2 regions of the Streptomyces sp. NPDC087440 genome follow, and region 1 is predicted to be linked to the other one. Evidence: riboswitches for the same ligand, from Rfam matches in the RefSeq annotation. Region 1 holds a riboswitch; the other holds the start of a gene.

Region 1 (7,787 bases):
GTGAAGGTGAAGAGGAACACCATCAGCGCGGCCGCCGCCACGGCGGGCGCGAGCGCGGGCAGGGTCACCTTCCGCCAGGCGGCGAAACGCCCCGCTCCCAGGACCCGGGCCGCCTCCTCCTGCCGGGGGTCGAGCTGCGACCACAGGCCGCCCACGGTCCGTACGACGACCGCGTAGTTGAAGAAGACGTGCGCGAGCAGGATCGCCCACACACTGGTGTCCAGCCGTACGCCCCACAGCTCGGCGAGCAGTCCGCCCCGCCCGAGCACGGCCAGGAAGGCGCTGCCCACCACGACCGTCGGCAGCACGAACGGCACGGTGACCACGGCCCGCAGCAGCTGCTTGCCGGGGAAGTCGAACCGGGCGAAGACGTACGCCGCCGGAAGGGCCAGCAGCAGGGTGAGCGCGGTGGAGGCGGCGGCCTGCCAGGTGGTGAACCACAGCACGCCGCCGATGTCGGGGTCGCCGAGCACCTCCCCGATCCGCCCGAACTGCCAGGTCCCGCCGGACTTCAGGCCCCGCCCCACGATCGCGACGACCGGGTAGGCGAAGAACAGCCCGAAGAACGCGAGCGGCACGGCCATCAGCCCGAGCCGCACCGCGCTCCCGCGCCACGCACCCCGCCGGGGCGCGGCTACTTCTTCACCAGCGAGGACCACGTCTTGACCCACTGCTCACGGTTGTCGGTGATCTTCTTGGGGTCCACGGTCAGCGGCTTCTCCGCCTTCTCGCCGAACTTCGCGTACACCTCGGGCAGCTTGGTGTCCTTGACCGCCGGGTTGACGAACATCTTCAGCGGCAGGTCCTCCTGGAACTGCTTGCCGATGAGGAAGTCGAGGAGCGCCTTGCCGCCCGCCGCGTTCTTCGCGCCGTCCAGCAGCCCGGCGAACTCGATCTGGCGGAAGCAGGTCCCGGTGGCGACGCCGGTCGGCGCCTCGGCCGGGCGGGGTTCGGCGTACAGCACCTCGACGGGCGGGCTGGAGGCGTACGAGACGACCAGCGGCCGGTCGGCCTTGGCCTTCCTTCCGCCCGCGGAGCCGGAGAACTCCTCGTTGTAGGCCTGCTCCCAGCCGTCGACGACCTTGACGCCGTTGTCCTTGAGCTTCTGCCAGTACCCCTGCCAGCCGTCGTCGCCGTACTGTCCGGCGGTGGCGAGGAGGAAGCCGAGGCCCGGCGAGGAGTTCGCCGCGTCCTCCACGACCAGGAGGTCCTTGTACGCGGGCTTGACGAGGTCGTCGAGGGTCTTCGGCGGTGCGAGCTTCTTGTCGGCGAAGAACTTCTTGTCGTAGTTGACGCAGATGTCGCCGGTGTCGACGGGCGTCACCCGGTGGTCGCCCTTGTCGAGCTGGAGGTCGGCGGGTATGCGCTCCAGGCCCTTGGCCTCGTACGACTGGAAGAGCCCGTTGTCGAGCGCGCGGGACAGGAGCGTGTTGTCGACGCCGAAGAAGACGTCGCCGCGCGGCGAGCCCTTGGTGAGGATCTCCTGGTTGAGGGCGGCGCCCGCGTCCCCGCTCTTGAGGACCTTCACCGTGAAGCCGGTCTGCTGCGTGAACGCCTTCAGCACGGCGGGCGAGACGTCGAACGAGTCGTGGCTGACCAGCGTGACGGTCTTGTCGCCCTTTGCGGGCGCCGCGCTGTCAGTGCCTCCGCACGCGGCGAGCGCGCTGACGCCGACGGCGGCGGCCAGTGCCGTGGCGGCGTACCTCTTGATGGTGCTCACTGGTGGTTTTCCTCCTGGACATGACCAGGAAGAGACGCGGCCCTGCCCGCACCCCGAAAGGGATGCGGGCAGGGCGCTACAGCTTGAGTAACGACCGAACTTCCTACCCAGAATGACCTGGGCAAGGTTCAGAGGGTCTGCGGCCTTGGCCGTCCGAAGACGACCGGTGCCGCACTCTCAGCGCTGTGGCGCTCCCCTGTCGGAATATGTAAATGTGCAGCCCAGCCTACAGGGGCCCTTTCGAACTAGCGCTCGGAGGCGGCCAGCTGCCCGCAGGCCCCGTCGATCTCCTGGCCCCGGGTGTCCCGGACGGTCACCGGCACCCCGTGCGACGCGATGGCCTCGACGAAGGCCTTCTCGTCCTCGGGCCGCGAGGCCGTCCACTTGGAGCCCGGCGTCGGGTTCAGCGGGATCAGGTTGACGTGCACCCGCTTGTTCTTCAGCAGGCGGCCCAGCAGGTCGCCCCGCCACGCCTGGTCGTTGATGTCGCGGATCAGCGCGTACTCGATCGAGATCCGGCGCCCGGACTTCTCCGCGTACTCCCACGCGGCGTCCAGCACCTCCCGCACCTTCCAGCGCGTGTTGACCGGCACCAGGGTGTCGCGCAGTTCGTCGTCCGGCGCGTGCAGCGACACGGCGAGACGGCACTTGAAGCCCTCGTCGGCGAACCGCAGCATCGCGGGCACGAGCCCGACCGTGGAGACGGTGATGCCGCGCTGCGACAGCCCGAGCCCGTCGGGCTCCGGGTCGGTCAGCCGCCGAATCGCACCGACCACGCGCTTGTAGTTCGCGAGCGGCTCGCCCATCCCCATGAACACGATGTTCGACAGCCGCGCCGGTCCGCCCGGGACCTCGCCGTCGCGCAGCGCCCGCATCCCGTCGACGATCTGGTGCACGATCTCCGCCGTCGACAGGTTCCGGTCGAGGCCGGCCTGCCCGGTGGCACAGAACGGGCAGTTCATGCCGCAGCCCGCCTGCGAGGAGATGCACATGGTGACCCGGTCCGGGTACCGCATGAGCACGGACTCCACGAGGGTCCCGTCGTGCATCTTCCACAGCGTCTTGCGCGTGGTCTCCTGGTCGGTCGACAGATGCCGTACGACGGTCATCAGCTCGGGCAGCAGCGCGTCCCGCAGCTTCTCGCGCGAACCGGCGGGGATGTCGGTCCACTCCGCCGGGTCGTGGGCGTACCGGGCGAAGTAGTGCTGGGACAGCTGCTTGGCGCGGAACGGCTTCTCGCCGATCTCGGCAACCGCTTCCTTGCGCTCGGCGGGCGTGAGGTCGGCGAGGTGCCGCGGGGGCTTCTTGGCTCCGCGGGGCGCGACGAAAGTGAGTTCTCCGGGCTTAGGCATGGTCATACCAGTGTCTCAGATGTACGACAAGAGGCCCGCCGTCCTGTGGACAGCGGGCCCCTCACACGCAAAGCAGCAGGTCAAAGTACCTGGATCAGGCCCGGTGGGTCATTTGGGCCGATGGATCAGGCCGAGCCCACGAAGATCACCAGCATCAGCCACACCACCGGAGCCGTCGGCAGCAGCGAGTCCAGCCGGTCCATGATGCCGCCGTGCCCGGGCAGCAGCGTGCCCATGTCCTTGATCCCGAGATCCCTCTTGATCATGGACTCGCCCAGGTCGCCCAGCGTCGCGCTGGCCGCGACCGCGAGGCCGAGCAGCACGCCCTGCCACCACGTACCGCCGTCGACCAGCAGCGTCATGCACAGCACGCCCGCCACCATCGCGAAGGCGATCGCCCCGAGCAGGCCCTCGCGGGTCTTGCCGGGGCTGATCTTCGGCGCCAGCTTGTGCTTGCCGAAGCGCCAGCCCACCGCGTACGCACCGGTGTCGCTGACCACGGTCAGCAGCAGGAAGGTGAGCACCCGCTGCGGCCCGTCGTCGGCCTTGAGCATCAGCGCGACGAAGGTGGCCAGGAACGGCACGTAGAACGCGGCGAAGACACCCGCGGTGACGTCCTTGAGGTACCCCTCCGGCGGTTCGGTCATCCGCCAGACCAGCACCGCCAGCGCCGTGAGCGCCATCGCCACCCACGCACCCTCGGGCCCGCGCACGTAACCGGCGACGACCATGGCCGCACCGCCGACCGCGAGCGGCACCAGCGGCGCCTTGATGCCCTTGCGCTCCTCCAGCCGCGAGGTCAGCTCCCACAGCCCGACGACCACGGCGACCGCTATGACGCCGACGAACGCGGCCTTCCAGATGAACAGCGAGGCGACGATCACCACGCCGAGGCCGAGGCCGACTCCTATGGCGGAGCGCAGATCACGGCCCGCCCGCTTCTTCTGGGGAGGCTGGGGCGGCTGCTGCGCCTGAGGCTGCTGCGGCGCCGGGGGCGGGGTGGACATGGGCTCCTGCGGCATCTCGTCGCGGAACGGAGAACCGCCCTGCGGCATGTCGTCACGGACCGGGGGACCGCTCCGCGTCGCAGGAGCGGTCCCCCGGTTCCGATCGTCGCGGTCGTCGGCGTCTCTGCCTGTCTCGGGCACGATGGGCATGGGCCGAGTGTGCTGGGCGTCATGCGCATCGTACGCGGGACCCGCCGGGAGGGGCCCCTGGTCGGGGGCGGTCCATTCACCGGCATAGCCCGCCCTCGGCCGGGCCCCCCAGGAAGAGTCGTTCATCAGACCTCGAGCAGCTCGGCTTCCTTGTGCTTCAGCAGCTCGTCCACCTGCGCCACGTACTTCGCGGTGGTGTCGTCGAGCTCCTTCTCCGCACGGCGGACCTCGTCCTCGCCGGACTCCTTGTCCTTGACGAGCTTGTCGAGGGTCTCCTTGGCCTTGCGGCGGATGGAGCGGATCGAGATCCGGGAGTCCTCGGCCTTGTTGCGCGCGACCTTGATGTAGTCCTTGCGGCGCTCCTCCGTCAGCTGGGGGAACGTCACTCGGATGATGCGGCCGTCGTTGCTCGGGTTGACGCCGAGGTCGGAGTCGCGGATGGCCTGCTCGATGTTGCGCAGGGCGCTCGCGTCGAAGGGGGTCACCACGGCCATGCGCGGCTCGGGGACCGAGAACGACGCCAGCTGGTTGATGGGCGTCAGAGCGCCGTAGTAGTCGGCCACGATCTTGTTGAACATCGCCGGGTGCGCACGGCCGGTGCGGATCGCGGCGAAGTCCTCCTTGGCGACCACGACGGCCTTCTCCATTTTCTCCTCGGCCTCAAGAAGAATTTCTTCAATCACCACGTACTCCTGCATGTCTTGAACTGCGCTGCGTGTCTTGGACTGCTGCTGCGTGCGTCTGCTGCGTGCGTCGTTACCTGCACGGTGTCCGACCGGCAGGACATTGTCCATCCCCCGGCCGGACCACGGGGACGAACCACAAACCCGTCAGTCGCGATTGCCCCGGGCGTTGACGAGCGTGCCGATCTTCTCACCCTTGACCGCGCGGGCGATATTGCCCTCGGCCAGCAGCTCGAAGACCAGGATCGGCAGGTCGTTGTCACGGCACAGAGTGATCGCGGTGGCGTCGGCGACCTTGAGGTCGCGGGACAGCACCTCGCTGTACTCCAGCGCGTCGAACTTGACCGCTTCGGGGTTCTTCTTGGGGTCGGAGTCGTAGACGCCGTCGACCCCGTTCTTGCCCATCAGCAGGGCTTCCGCGTCGATCTCCAGCGCGCGCTGGGCGGCCGTGGTGTCGGTGGAGAAGTACGGCATGCCCATGCCGGCGCCGAAGATCACGACGCGCCCCTTCTCCAGGTGGCGCACGGCCCGCAGCGGAATGTACGGCTCCGCGACCTGGCCCATGGTGATGGCGGTCTGGACGCGGGAGTCGATGCCCTCCTTCTCCAGGAAGTCCTGGAGGGCGAGGCAGTTCATGACGGTGCCGAGCATGCCCATGTAGTCCGAGCGGGCCCGGTCCATGCCGCGCTGCTGGAGTTCGGCGCCGCGGAAGAAGTTGCCGCCGCCGATGACGACCGCGATCTCCGCACCGTCGCGTACGACCGCCGCGATCTCACGCGCGATGGCGTGCACGACGTCGGGGTCCACACCGAGGGCGCCGCCGCCGGCGAAAGCCTCACCGGAAAGCTTCAGCATGAAGCGCCCGGTCTTCTTGCCGCTGTCCTGATTCGCCTGATTCATGGGCTTGATATCTCCTCGTGCACATACGAAGAAGGCCATTGCCGGTGGGTCCTTGCGGTTCCCTCTGCGGCAATGGCCTCCTCGTCAGATCCGCGGCCGTCCGGCGCGTACTCCGGGCGGCTGCATCAGACCCTAACCGGGTCTGGCTGTGTTCGCGTTACGTCGACAGGGTCGGACGTACGGACTCAGATGCCGACCTTGATGCGCGCGAAGCGCTTCAGGGTGACACCGGCCTCGTCCAGGACCTTCTGGACGGACTTCTTGTTGTCCAGCGCGTACGGCTGGCCCAGGAGGGTGGCCTCCTTGAAGAAGCCGTTCACGCGACCCTCGACGATCTTCGGGAGGGCGGCCTCGGGCTTGCCCTCGGCGCGCGTGGTCTCCTCGGCGACGCGGCGCTCGGTCTCGACGACCTCGGCCGGAACGTCTTCCTTGGTGAGGTACTTCGGCGCGAAGGCGGCGATGTGCTGGGCGATGCCACGGGCCAGCTCGGCGTCGGCCTTGTCCAGCTCGACCAGAACACCGATCTGCGGGGGCAGGTCGGGCATGGTGCGGTGCATGTACGCGGAGACGAAGGCACCCTCGTACTGGGCGAAGCGCTCCAGGACGATCTTCTCGCCGAGGTTGGCGTTGGCCTCGTCGACGAACGCCTGAACCGTCTTGCCGGCCTCGATCTCGGAGGCGAGCAGGGTGGCGATGTCGGCCGGCTTGGTGGCGGCGACGTGCGCGGCCAGCTGGTTGGCGACGGCCTGGAACTTCTCGCCCTTGGCGACGAAGTCCGTCTCGCACTTGAGCTCGACGATGACACCGGAGGTGTTGTCGTCGGCGATCAGGGAGACGACGGCGCCGTTCTCGGCCGAACGGCCCTCGCGCTTGGCGACGCCCTTCTGGCCCTTGATGCGCAGTGCCTCGACGGCCTTGTCGACGCTGCCGTCGGCCTCGTCGAGGGCCTTCTTGCAGTCCATCATGCCGGCGCCGGTGAGCTCGCGGAGCTTCTTGACGTCAGCGGCGGTGTAGTTCGCCATGAGTCTGTGAATCTCTTCTCGAAAGTCGAAGGTCGTGATCTACGTGATCTGCGTCGACGGGTGTGTGAAGCGTCTACGTGATCCACGGGTGGACGGCGGGGGCGGGAACGCCTGTGGGCGCGTCCCTCCCCCGCCGTCAGTCAGCCGTTACGGGCTGGGTCAGGCCTGCTCGGCGTCCGCGGCCGGAGCCTCGGCAGCGGCCTCGGCCGGCTTCTCGGCCTCGGCGGCCGGGGCAGCCTCGGCCTCGGCCGGAGCGGCCTCGGCGGCAGCGGCGTCGGCGGCCGGAGCCTCGTCAGCCTTCTTGTCACCCTCGAGCAGGTCGCGCTCCCACTCGGCGAGGGGCTCGCCGGCGGCCTTGTCGCCCGGCTTGGAGTCGCCCGTGGCGGCACCGGAGCGGGCGATGAGGCCCTCGGCGACGGCGTCGGCGATCACACGGGTGAGCAGCGTGACGGAGCGGATCGCGTCGTCGTTGCCGGGGATCTTGTAGTCGACCTCGTCGGGGTCGCAGTTGGTGTCGAGGATCGCGACGACCGGGATGCGCAGCTTGCGCGCCTCACCGACGGCGATGTGCTCCTTCTTGGTGTCGACGATCCACACCGCGGAGGGGACCTTCGACATCTCGCGGATACCGCCGAGGGTCTTCTCCAGCTTGGCCTTCTCGCGCGAGAGAACCAGGAGCTCCTTCTTGGTGAGGCCCGACGCGGCCACGTCCTCGAAGTCGATGAGCTCCAGCTCCTTCAGGCGCTGGAGGCGCTTGTAGACGGTGGAGAAGTTGGTCAGCATGCCGCCGAGCCAGCGCTGGTTGACGTAGGGCATGCCCACGCGCGTCGCCTGCTCGGCGATCGCTTCCTGCGCCTGCTTCTTGGTGCCGACGAACATGATGGAGCCACCGTGCGCGACGGTCTCCTTGACGAACTCGTAGGCGCGGTCGATGTACGACAGCGACTGGAGCA
Region 2 (7,787 bases), on a different contig from region 1:
CTCGGGGCCGCTGCCGGGCGGCTCGGGCGGGGAGGGGCGGGGCAGGACCGCCGCGAGGTGGTCACCGAGACGATGGAGCGGTGGCGCGACACGCTCGGGGTCGCGGTGTATTTCGCCGTCTACCGCGAGGGCGAGGTCGAACTGACGGCCCTCGCCGAGAGCATCGAACACCCCGCCGTCGAGGAGTGGGCCGACCTCCGCGAGACCGCGCACGCGCACGCGATCGGCCAGTGCCTGCTGTCCCAGCTGGACACTCCGGCCCGCCGCGACCACCTCGACCGCCACCCCGTCGAACCCCTCACCCCGTACACGGTGCGTGACGCATCCGCCCTGTTGGGGAGGCTGGCGACGGTCGAGCGGATGCAGACGGTGGTCGAGCGCCAGGAGTACGCGCTGGGCACGGTGTGCGCCGCGATTCCGGTGACGATCGGGCTGACGGCGGCGGTGCTGGCGATCTCCCTGCCGTTCGACCAGGAGTACCGGTTGAGGCCCGCGATCGAATGTATGCGCGGCGAAGTGGGTGAGGTCGTCCGTTCGCTCATGTTCTCTATCAGTATCTGAAAACTCACTCCTTGTGATCTGTTACTGCTTCAAGCACGATGACGTCAAGAGGGCCGGAGGGGATCGTTCCGGCCACTTTCATCTACGGCAGGGTTGGCTATGCGCGAGTCGGTTCAGGCAGAGGTCATGATGAGCTTCCTCGTCTCTGAGGAGCTCTCCTTTCGCATTCCGGTGGAGCTCATGTACGAGGCGAAGGACCCGTACGCGATCCGCCTGACCTTTCACCTGCCCGGCGATGCCCCTGTGACCTGGGCTTTCGGTCGCGAACTGCTGGTCGACGGAATCAACGAACCCTGCGGCGAGGGAGATGTGCATATTTCGCCGACCGATCCGGACGAACTCGCCGACGTCCACATCCGGCTCCAGGTCGGCGGCGACCGGGCGCTGTTCCGGGCGAGCGCAGCCCCGCTGGTCGCCTTCCTGGACCGCACCGACAAGCTGGTCCCGCTCGGCCAGGAGCACACGCAGAGTAACTACGCGGGGTGCCTGGAGGACGAGCTCGGCCGCATCCTCGCGGAGGAGAACGCGGGCTGACCCCAGCCCGCGTCGCCGGCTCCGGTCGGCGTCAGCCCTTGCGGCGCCGGCCGCGTCCGCCTCGTACCGGACGAGCGCCCGGCGTCGTACCACCAGAACCAGCACCAGCACCAGAGCCAGCACCGGCGCCGGTGCCGGAAAGAGCACCAGCACCGGAGCCCGAGCGGTCCGCGGAGACCACCAGGGCGGCGAGCGCCGTGGTGACCGGCACCGAGGCCACCAGACCGATGGAGCCGACCAGGGTGCGGACGATCTCCTCCGCGACCAGCTCGCTGTTGGCCACCGTGCCGACGCTGGACTGGGCGATGGAGAACAGCAGCAACAGGGGCAGTGCGGCGCCCGCGTAGGCGAGCACAAGGGTGTTCACGACGGACGCGATGTGGTCGCGGCCGATGCGGATGCCCGCCCGGTACAGCGCGCGCGGGCCCATCGTCGGGTCGGCCTGGTGCAGCTCCCAGACGGCGGAGGTCTGGGTGACCGTGACGTCGTCCAGGACGCCGAGCGAGCCGATGATGACGCCCGCGAGGAGCAGGCCGCTCATGTCGATCGACGGATAGAGGCTGTGGATCAGGCCGGTGTTGTCGTCGATGTTGCCCGACAGGAACGCCCAGCCGATGAAGAGCGACCCGAGCAGCCCGATCAGCAGCAGCGAGATCAGCGTGCCGATGACGGCGACGGAGGTGCGCGCGTTCAGGCCGTGGCAGGCGTACAGGGCGATCAGCATGATGGCGCTCGCCCCGACCACCGCCACGACCAGGGGATTCGACCCCTGGAGGATGGCCGGGAGGATGAACAGGGTCAGCACCGCGAACGACGCCACCAGCGCGACCAGCGCCATGACGCCCTTCATCCGGCCGACGACGACCACCGCGACGGCGAAGACCCCGGCGAGCAGGGTGAGCGGCAGCTTGCGGTCCACGTCGATCACCGAGTACTGGAGATCGCGCGGGGCGTTCGGTGCGTACGCGACGACGACCTTCTGACCCTGCTTCAACTGCCGGGAGGATTCCGGCTGGACGATCTCGGTGAAGGTGCGGCCCTTGTTCGCGCCGGTGGTCACCTCGACGCCGGCCTTCTTGCACGCGGTGGCCTTGTCCGGGGGCGCCGCCTGATCGCCCTGCGCCGCCTGTTCGCCCTGTGCGGGCTGCTGCGGGGCGACGTTGGCGTCCTTGCAGTCGATGGTGTCGACGGCGACGACCCTGCCCTGCTCGGTCTGCCGGTCGAAGCCGACTCCGGTGCGCTCGTGGGCGGGTGCGCCGCCCGGCCACAGGATCGCCAGTCCCACGAGGACGGCGGTCGCGAAGGGGATCAGCACGGCCGCGATCACCTTGCGCAGGTGCTTCGACACCGGCGCGGCGGGGCCGTGACTGTGGCTGTGGCCGTGCCCATGACCAGCGGCGGGGGGCGGCTGAGGGGGCGTCGGCTGGGAGGGGGGCTGTGGTGGGGTCACGAGGCGATCATCGCAAGAACGACAGGGGCCCTCTGGTCAGCGCGCCCGGCATGGCGCTAGCGTGGGGGCACCTTTGCACACGCGGGAGCTCGGAGCACCGGGCTGAGAGGGCGCTGACCTCCGTACACGAACGTACGGAAACGGCTGCGTCGACCGCTGAACCTGTTACCGGGTAATGCCGGCGTAGGGAGTAGGTCTCATGACCACGATGGATGCACGCACGCCTGCCTCTGACCAGGACGGGCGCACGCCCGGCTGGCACAAGGGGTACGTCGAGGGATCGCGCCCGGACCTGCGGGTGCCGGTCCGTCAGGTGCACCTGACCAACGGGAAGGACGTGACGCTGTACGACACGTCCGGCCCGTACACCGACCCGACCGTCGCGACGGACGTGCGGCGGGGCCTGGCCCCCCTGCGCGAGAACTGGATCGTCGGGCGCGGCGACACCGAGGAGTACGCGGGCCGTCCGGTCCGGCCCGAGGACGACGGCATCAAGCACACGTCCCCGCGCGGGGGCCTCAGGAACCTCGACGCGGTCTTCCCCGGCCGCCCGCGCCAGCCCCGCAGGGGCCGCGACGGGGTAGCGGTGACGCAGCTCGCGTATGCGCGGCGCGGGGAGATCACCCCCGAGATGGAGTACGTGGCGATCCGGGAGAACGTTTCTCCCGAGGTTGTACGGGAGGAGATCGCCGCAGGTCGGGCGGTGCTGCCCGCGAACGTGAACCACCCGGAGATCGAGCCGATGATCATCGGCAAGCGGTTCCTGGTGAAGGTGAACGCCAACATCGGCAATTCCGCGGTCACTTCCTCCATCGAGGAGGAGGTGGACAAGATGACCTGGGCGACCCAGTGGGGCGCCGACACGGTCATGGACCTGTCCACCGGCCGCAACATCCACACCACCCGCGAGTGGATCCTGCGCAACGCGCCCGTCCCGATCGGCACGGTCCCGCTCTACCAGGCGCTGGAGAAGGTCGACGGCCGCGCCGAGGAGCTGACCTGGGAGGTCTACAAGGACACAGTCATCGAGCAGGCCGAGCAGGGCGTGGACTACATGACCGTCCACGCGGGCGTGCGCCTGGCGTATGTTCCGCTGACCGCGCGCCGCAAGACCGGCATCGTCTCGCGCGGCGGGTCGATCATGGCGGCCTGGTGCCTGGCGCACCACCGGGAGTCGTTCCTGTACGAGCACTTCGAGGAGCTCTGCGAGATCCTCGCCTCCTACGACGTGACGTACTCCCTCGGCGACGGGCTGCGGCCGGGGTCGATCGCGGACGCCAACGACCAGGCGCAGTTCGCGGAGTTGAAGACGCTCGGGGAACTCAACACGATCGCCAAGCGTTTCCACGTACAGACCATGATCGAGGGCCCGGGACACGTCCCGATGCACAAGATCAAGGAGAACATCGACCTCCAGCAGGAGATCTGCGAGGAGGCGCCGTTCTACACGCTCGGCCCGCTGACGACCGATGTGGCGCCCGCCTACGACCACATCACCTCCGGCATCGGCGCCGCGATGATCGCCTGGTGGGGCACCGCGATGCTCTGCTACGTGACGCCCAAGGAGCACCTGGGGCTGCCCAACCGGGACGACGTGAAGACCGGCGTCATCACGTACAAGATCGCCGCGCACGCGGCGGACCTCGCCAAGGGGCACCCGGGTGCGCAGGAGTGGGACGATGCGCTCAGCGACGCGCGGTTCGAGTTCCGCTGGGAGGACCAGTTCAACCTGGCCCTCGACCCGGACACGGCACGGGAGTTCCACGACGAGACGCTTCCCGCCGAGCCCGCGAAGACGGCGCACTTCTGCTCCATGTGCGGGCCGAAGTTCTGCTCGATGAAGATCTCGCAGGACATCCGCCGTGAGCACGGGGGGACGGCGGAGGAGATCGAGGCGGGCATGGCGGAGAAGTCCGCGGAGTTCGCGGCGGCGGGCAACCGGGTGTATCTGCCGATCGCGGAGTAGCCCCGTGCGGCGGCCACGGCCCGTAGTACCGGATCGGATCACTCCGGTGTATCGGATCGGATCACTCTGGTTTGTGGTCCGGGCCGCCGTAGTCGGGGCTGGAGAAGTCCGGGCTGCTGAAGCTGGGGCGGGTCCTGTGACCGTTGTTGTTGCTGTTGTCGCCGGGGCTGCTGAAGTCCGGCCGTGAGTACCCGAGACCGGGGATGCGGCCGGACTGCCGGGGCGGTTCGGGCGAGGAGGAGGCCGGGTCGGGCGGTTTGGCGAGGGCCTCGCGCAGGAACGGGACGATGCCCCGCTCCAGGAGTGCTTCCTTCCAGGCGTCCCTGGCCCGGTCGACCTCCTCCGTGCTCGCGTCCCGGTGGCCGACCTGGAAGGCGGTCGAGCCGTTGCGCAGCGCGGTGAACAGCAGGCCCACCGCCGCGCCCAGCAGCCCCGCCGCGGTCAGCGCCCCGAAGACCCACCCGGCGGTCAACAGGGCGTCGGCGATGGCGGGCGGCGGGTTCAGCATCCGCAGCGAGAAGCCGACGAGCAGCAGCACCACGGCGGCGATCCCGGCCAGCACGGGGGTCAGCACGGCGACGACGGCGATCGCACCGGCGCCGGTCGCCTCGGCGTTCTCGCCGACCCCGGGCGCGAGCAGGGTGGCGGCGGGCAGGGAGGGCGCGCGCAGCTCACCGCGCACCTTCACGTAGTGGTCGTACTCGGTCAGCGCGTGACCGTTGATTATTTCCCTGGCGTTGAGCGCGGCGGTGCGCAGCTGCTCGCTGTTCAGCCGCCCGCCCTCCGCGGCGAGTTCCGGGCGTTCGTGCGCGGTGCGCAGTGCTTCGTCGAGGGTCCGCTCGAACTCCGGGCGGTCCTCGGCCAGCAGGTGCGGAGCGCTGTTCATGTGCATCCCCCGATGCTCCGTAGGGCCGGGTTGCCCGCTTCGGTGGGGCGGTTGGGCGGAAACGGAGGAGAGCCTGCTACGGATAACCCGATGGTAGAGCCGTTACGGCACGGGGTGACAGAGGGTTTCCGGAAATTGGCACGCCGGTGGGAGTGTGTTCGTACGGCGCACGTACGAGTCCGTGACGCTCAGTCATCCAACGGGAGTTGGACCACCAGGAGCTTTCCGGCCATGGTCACGCCGCCGTCCATGGCGATCGCGAGCGCGTCCGCGTAGACGTGCGGACCCTCCACGACCGGCCCCGAGCTGCCCTCTCCGTCGGAGGTGTCCTCGTTGCCGACCTCGCCGAGGAGGTACGGGATGGGGCTGTGACCGTGGACGATGCGCTCGCCGCCATATGCGGCCAGCAGTTCCCGCACGGCGTCGGAGCCGCCTTCGTCACGGAACGCGAAGCGCTTGGTGAATTTACGGAAGACGTCCCAGCACTCGTCGGCGTCGTTGCGCGTGAGGATGTCGTGCACCGTGTCGTTGACGTCCTCGATGGTGCTGCCGTAGTCGAGGTAGGCCGTGGTGTCGGAGTGCGTCAGCAGATGCCCGTCTTCCAGGGCGACGGCGTCCAGGCGTGCCATCCACTGCAGGTGTACGTCCTGGAGGCGCTCCATGTCGTGCTTCTGGCCGCCGTTCAGCAGCCAGGCGGCCTGGAAGGTGGCGGTGCCGGCGCCGGAGTTGACGGGGGTGTCGCCGAAGCGGCGGGCGCCGAGCAGGAGCAGCTCGTGGTTGCCCATGAGGGCCTTGCAGTAGCCGCCGGCTGCGGCCGCCTCGGCGGACAGCCGCATCACCAGGTCGATGACGCCGATGCCGTCGGGGCCGCGGTCGGTGAAGTCGCCGAGGAACCACAGGCGCGCGTTGCCCGCCGACCAGTGGCCCTCCTCGTCGATCAGACCCTGCTCGTGCAGGGCGTCCAGCAGCTCCACCAGGTAGCCGTGCACGTCGCCGACGACGAACAGCGGGCCGAGGCCCTCGCCCTCGGGCTGCGCGGCGAAGTCGGGCTGCGGGATGCGCAGGGTGTCGCCGGGGCCCCGGTCGTCCCGGGTGATCACCGGGAGGTCGCGCTGGGTGGGGGTGTAGCCCTCGGGCTCGTCGCCCTCGTCGAAGGGGGGCTCGGGGTCGTACGTCTCCTGCACCGGTGTGTACGCCTCCTGCACAGCTGCGTACGTTTCCTTCACAGGTGCGTACGTCTCCTGCTCGGGGATGTACGGGCGCTCCGCGAACGCCTGCTCACCGGCGAACGCCTGCTCGCCGGCGGATGTCTGCCCTCCGGCGTACGCCTGCGCTCCCGCGTGCACGTGCTCTTCCGCAAGCAACGGTTCCCCCGCATGCGCCTGCTCCGCGTCGTACGTCGCGACGGGGGCCTGCGCATAGGGAGGCACCCGGAAGTCCCGCAACGTAGCCGTACGCACCGCGGGTCCCTGACCGGCCCCCTGAGTCATTGACCCCTCCACCACCGTCGCACCGCCGTACACCTTGGGGTCCCACCTGGTCTCGGGTGGTCCGCTGTGTCGTGCGCCCATCATAGGAATGCGGCCCGCGCTGTGTGAGGCACCAGGGGTGGTGAATCCGGGTACACCCCCGGTTCACCAGTTGTTTCGCCCGGATTGCGGAGATCGGTCCCGGTGTTGATTTCGGGGCGGCTCCCCGCCTGCCGCCCCGCGCACCCCTGCGTCCGCCCCCTCGGGGCTCCCTCAGTCCCCCGACGGCGACCGCGGCGCGCTCACCGTGGTGCGCGGAGGGCGCCGCTGGGAGGACGTACGGATGATGAGCTCGGTCGGTATCACCTGCTCGACGGGCCGCCCGGTGTCCAGTCCCTCGATGGCGTCGATGAGGAGCTGCACGACCGCCGTGCCGATCCGGCGGGGCTTGAGGGAGAGCGTCGTGATGGGCGGTTCGGTGCTCGCGTACACCGTCGACTCCGAGCAGCAGACGAGCAGCAGGTCCTCCGGGACGCGCAGCCCGTAGCGGCGGGCGGCGGCCAGCAGGTCGGTGCCGTTGGGGTCGAAGAGGCCGTACACGGCGTCCGGGCGGTCCGGGCGGGCGAGCAGCCGGTCGGCCGCGACGGCGCCCGCGCACGGGTCGTGCGCCGGGTAGGACTCGTACACCGGGTCCTGGCCGACGCGCTCGCACCAGCGCAGGTACGCGGTGGTGGAGAGCCGGGTGTAGGTGTCCGTGGTGGTGCCGGTGAGCAGGCCGATGCGGCGGGCGCCGGCGTCGGCGAGGTGGTCGAGGAGTTCGAGCACGGCGGCCTCGTGGTCGTTGTCGACCCACGCGGTGACCGGCAGCGCCCCGGACGGGCGGCCGTCGGAGACGACGGGCAGGCCCTGGCGCATCAGCTC

What was found. Region 1 has a riboswitch for thiamine pyrophosphate ahead of ACIO3O_RS16780 (thiamine ABC transporter substrate binding subunit). Riboswitches for the same ligand answer to the same signal wherever they lie in the genome.
Region 2: it holds a riboswitch for thiamine pyrophosphate, as region 1 does, so the genes downstream of both, thiC (phosphomethylpyrimidine synthase ThiC) here and ACIO3O_RS16780 (thiamine ABC transporter substrate binding subunit) in region 1, are expected to answer to the same signal.

Annotation. Positions count from the first base shown of each region.
Region 1 is NZ_JBIUXN010000007.1:111,447-119,233, forward strand. Features, by position in the region: gene ACIO3O_RS16775 (ABC transporter permease) at 1-584, opposite strand, end outside; gene ACIO3O_RS16780 (thiamine ABC transporter substrate binding subunit) at 635-1,720, opposite strand; TPP riboswitch at 1,803-1,928, opposite strand; gene rlmN (23S rRNA (adenine(2503)-C(2))-methyltransferase RlmN) at 1,966-3,072, opposite strand; gene ACIO3O_RS16790 (phosphatidate cytidylyltransferase) at 3,198-4,355, opposite strand; gene frr (ribosome recycling factor) at 4,355-4,912, opposite strand; gene pyrH (UMP kinase) at 5,060-5,812, opposite strand; gene tsf (translation elongation factor Ts) at 5,998-6,834, opposite strand; gene rpsB (30S ribosomal protein S2) at 6,994-7,787, opposite strand, start outside.
Region 2 is NZ_JBIUXN010000014.1:89,350-97,136, forward strand. Features, by position in the region: gene ACIO3O_RS25900 (IclR family transcriptional regulator) at 1-561, shown strand, start outside; gene ACIO3O_RS25905 (SsgA family sporulation/cell division regulator) at 661-1,095, shown strand; gene ACIO3O_RS25910 (YibE/F family protein) at 1,127-2,545, opposite strand; TPP riboswitch at 2,617-2,752, shown strand; gene thiC (phosphomethylpyrimidine synthase ThiC) at 2,745-4,511, shown strand; gene ACIO3O_RS25920 (hypothetical protein) at 4,573-5,403, opposite strand; gene ACIO3O_RS25925 (metallophosphoesterase) at 5,586-6,887, opposite strand; gene ACIO3O_RS25930 (LacI family DNA-binding transcriptional regulator) at 7,140-7,787, opposite strand, start outside.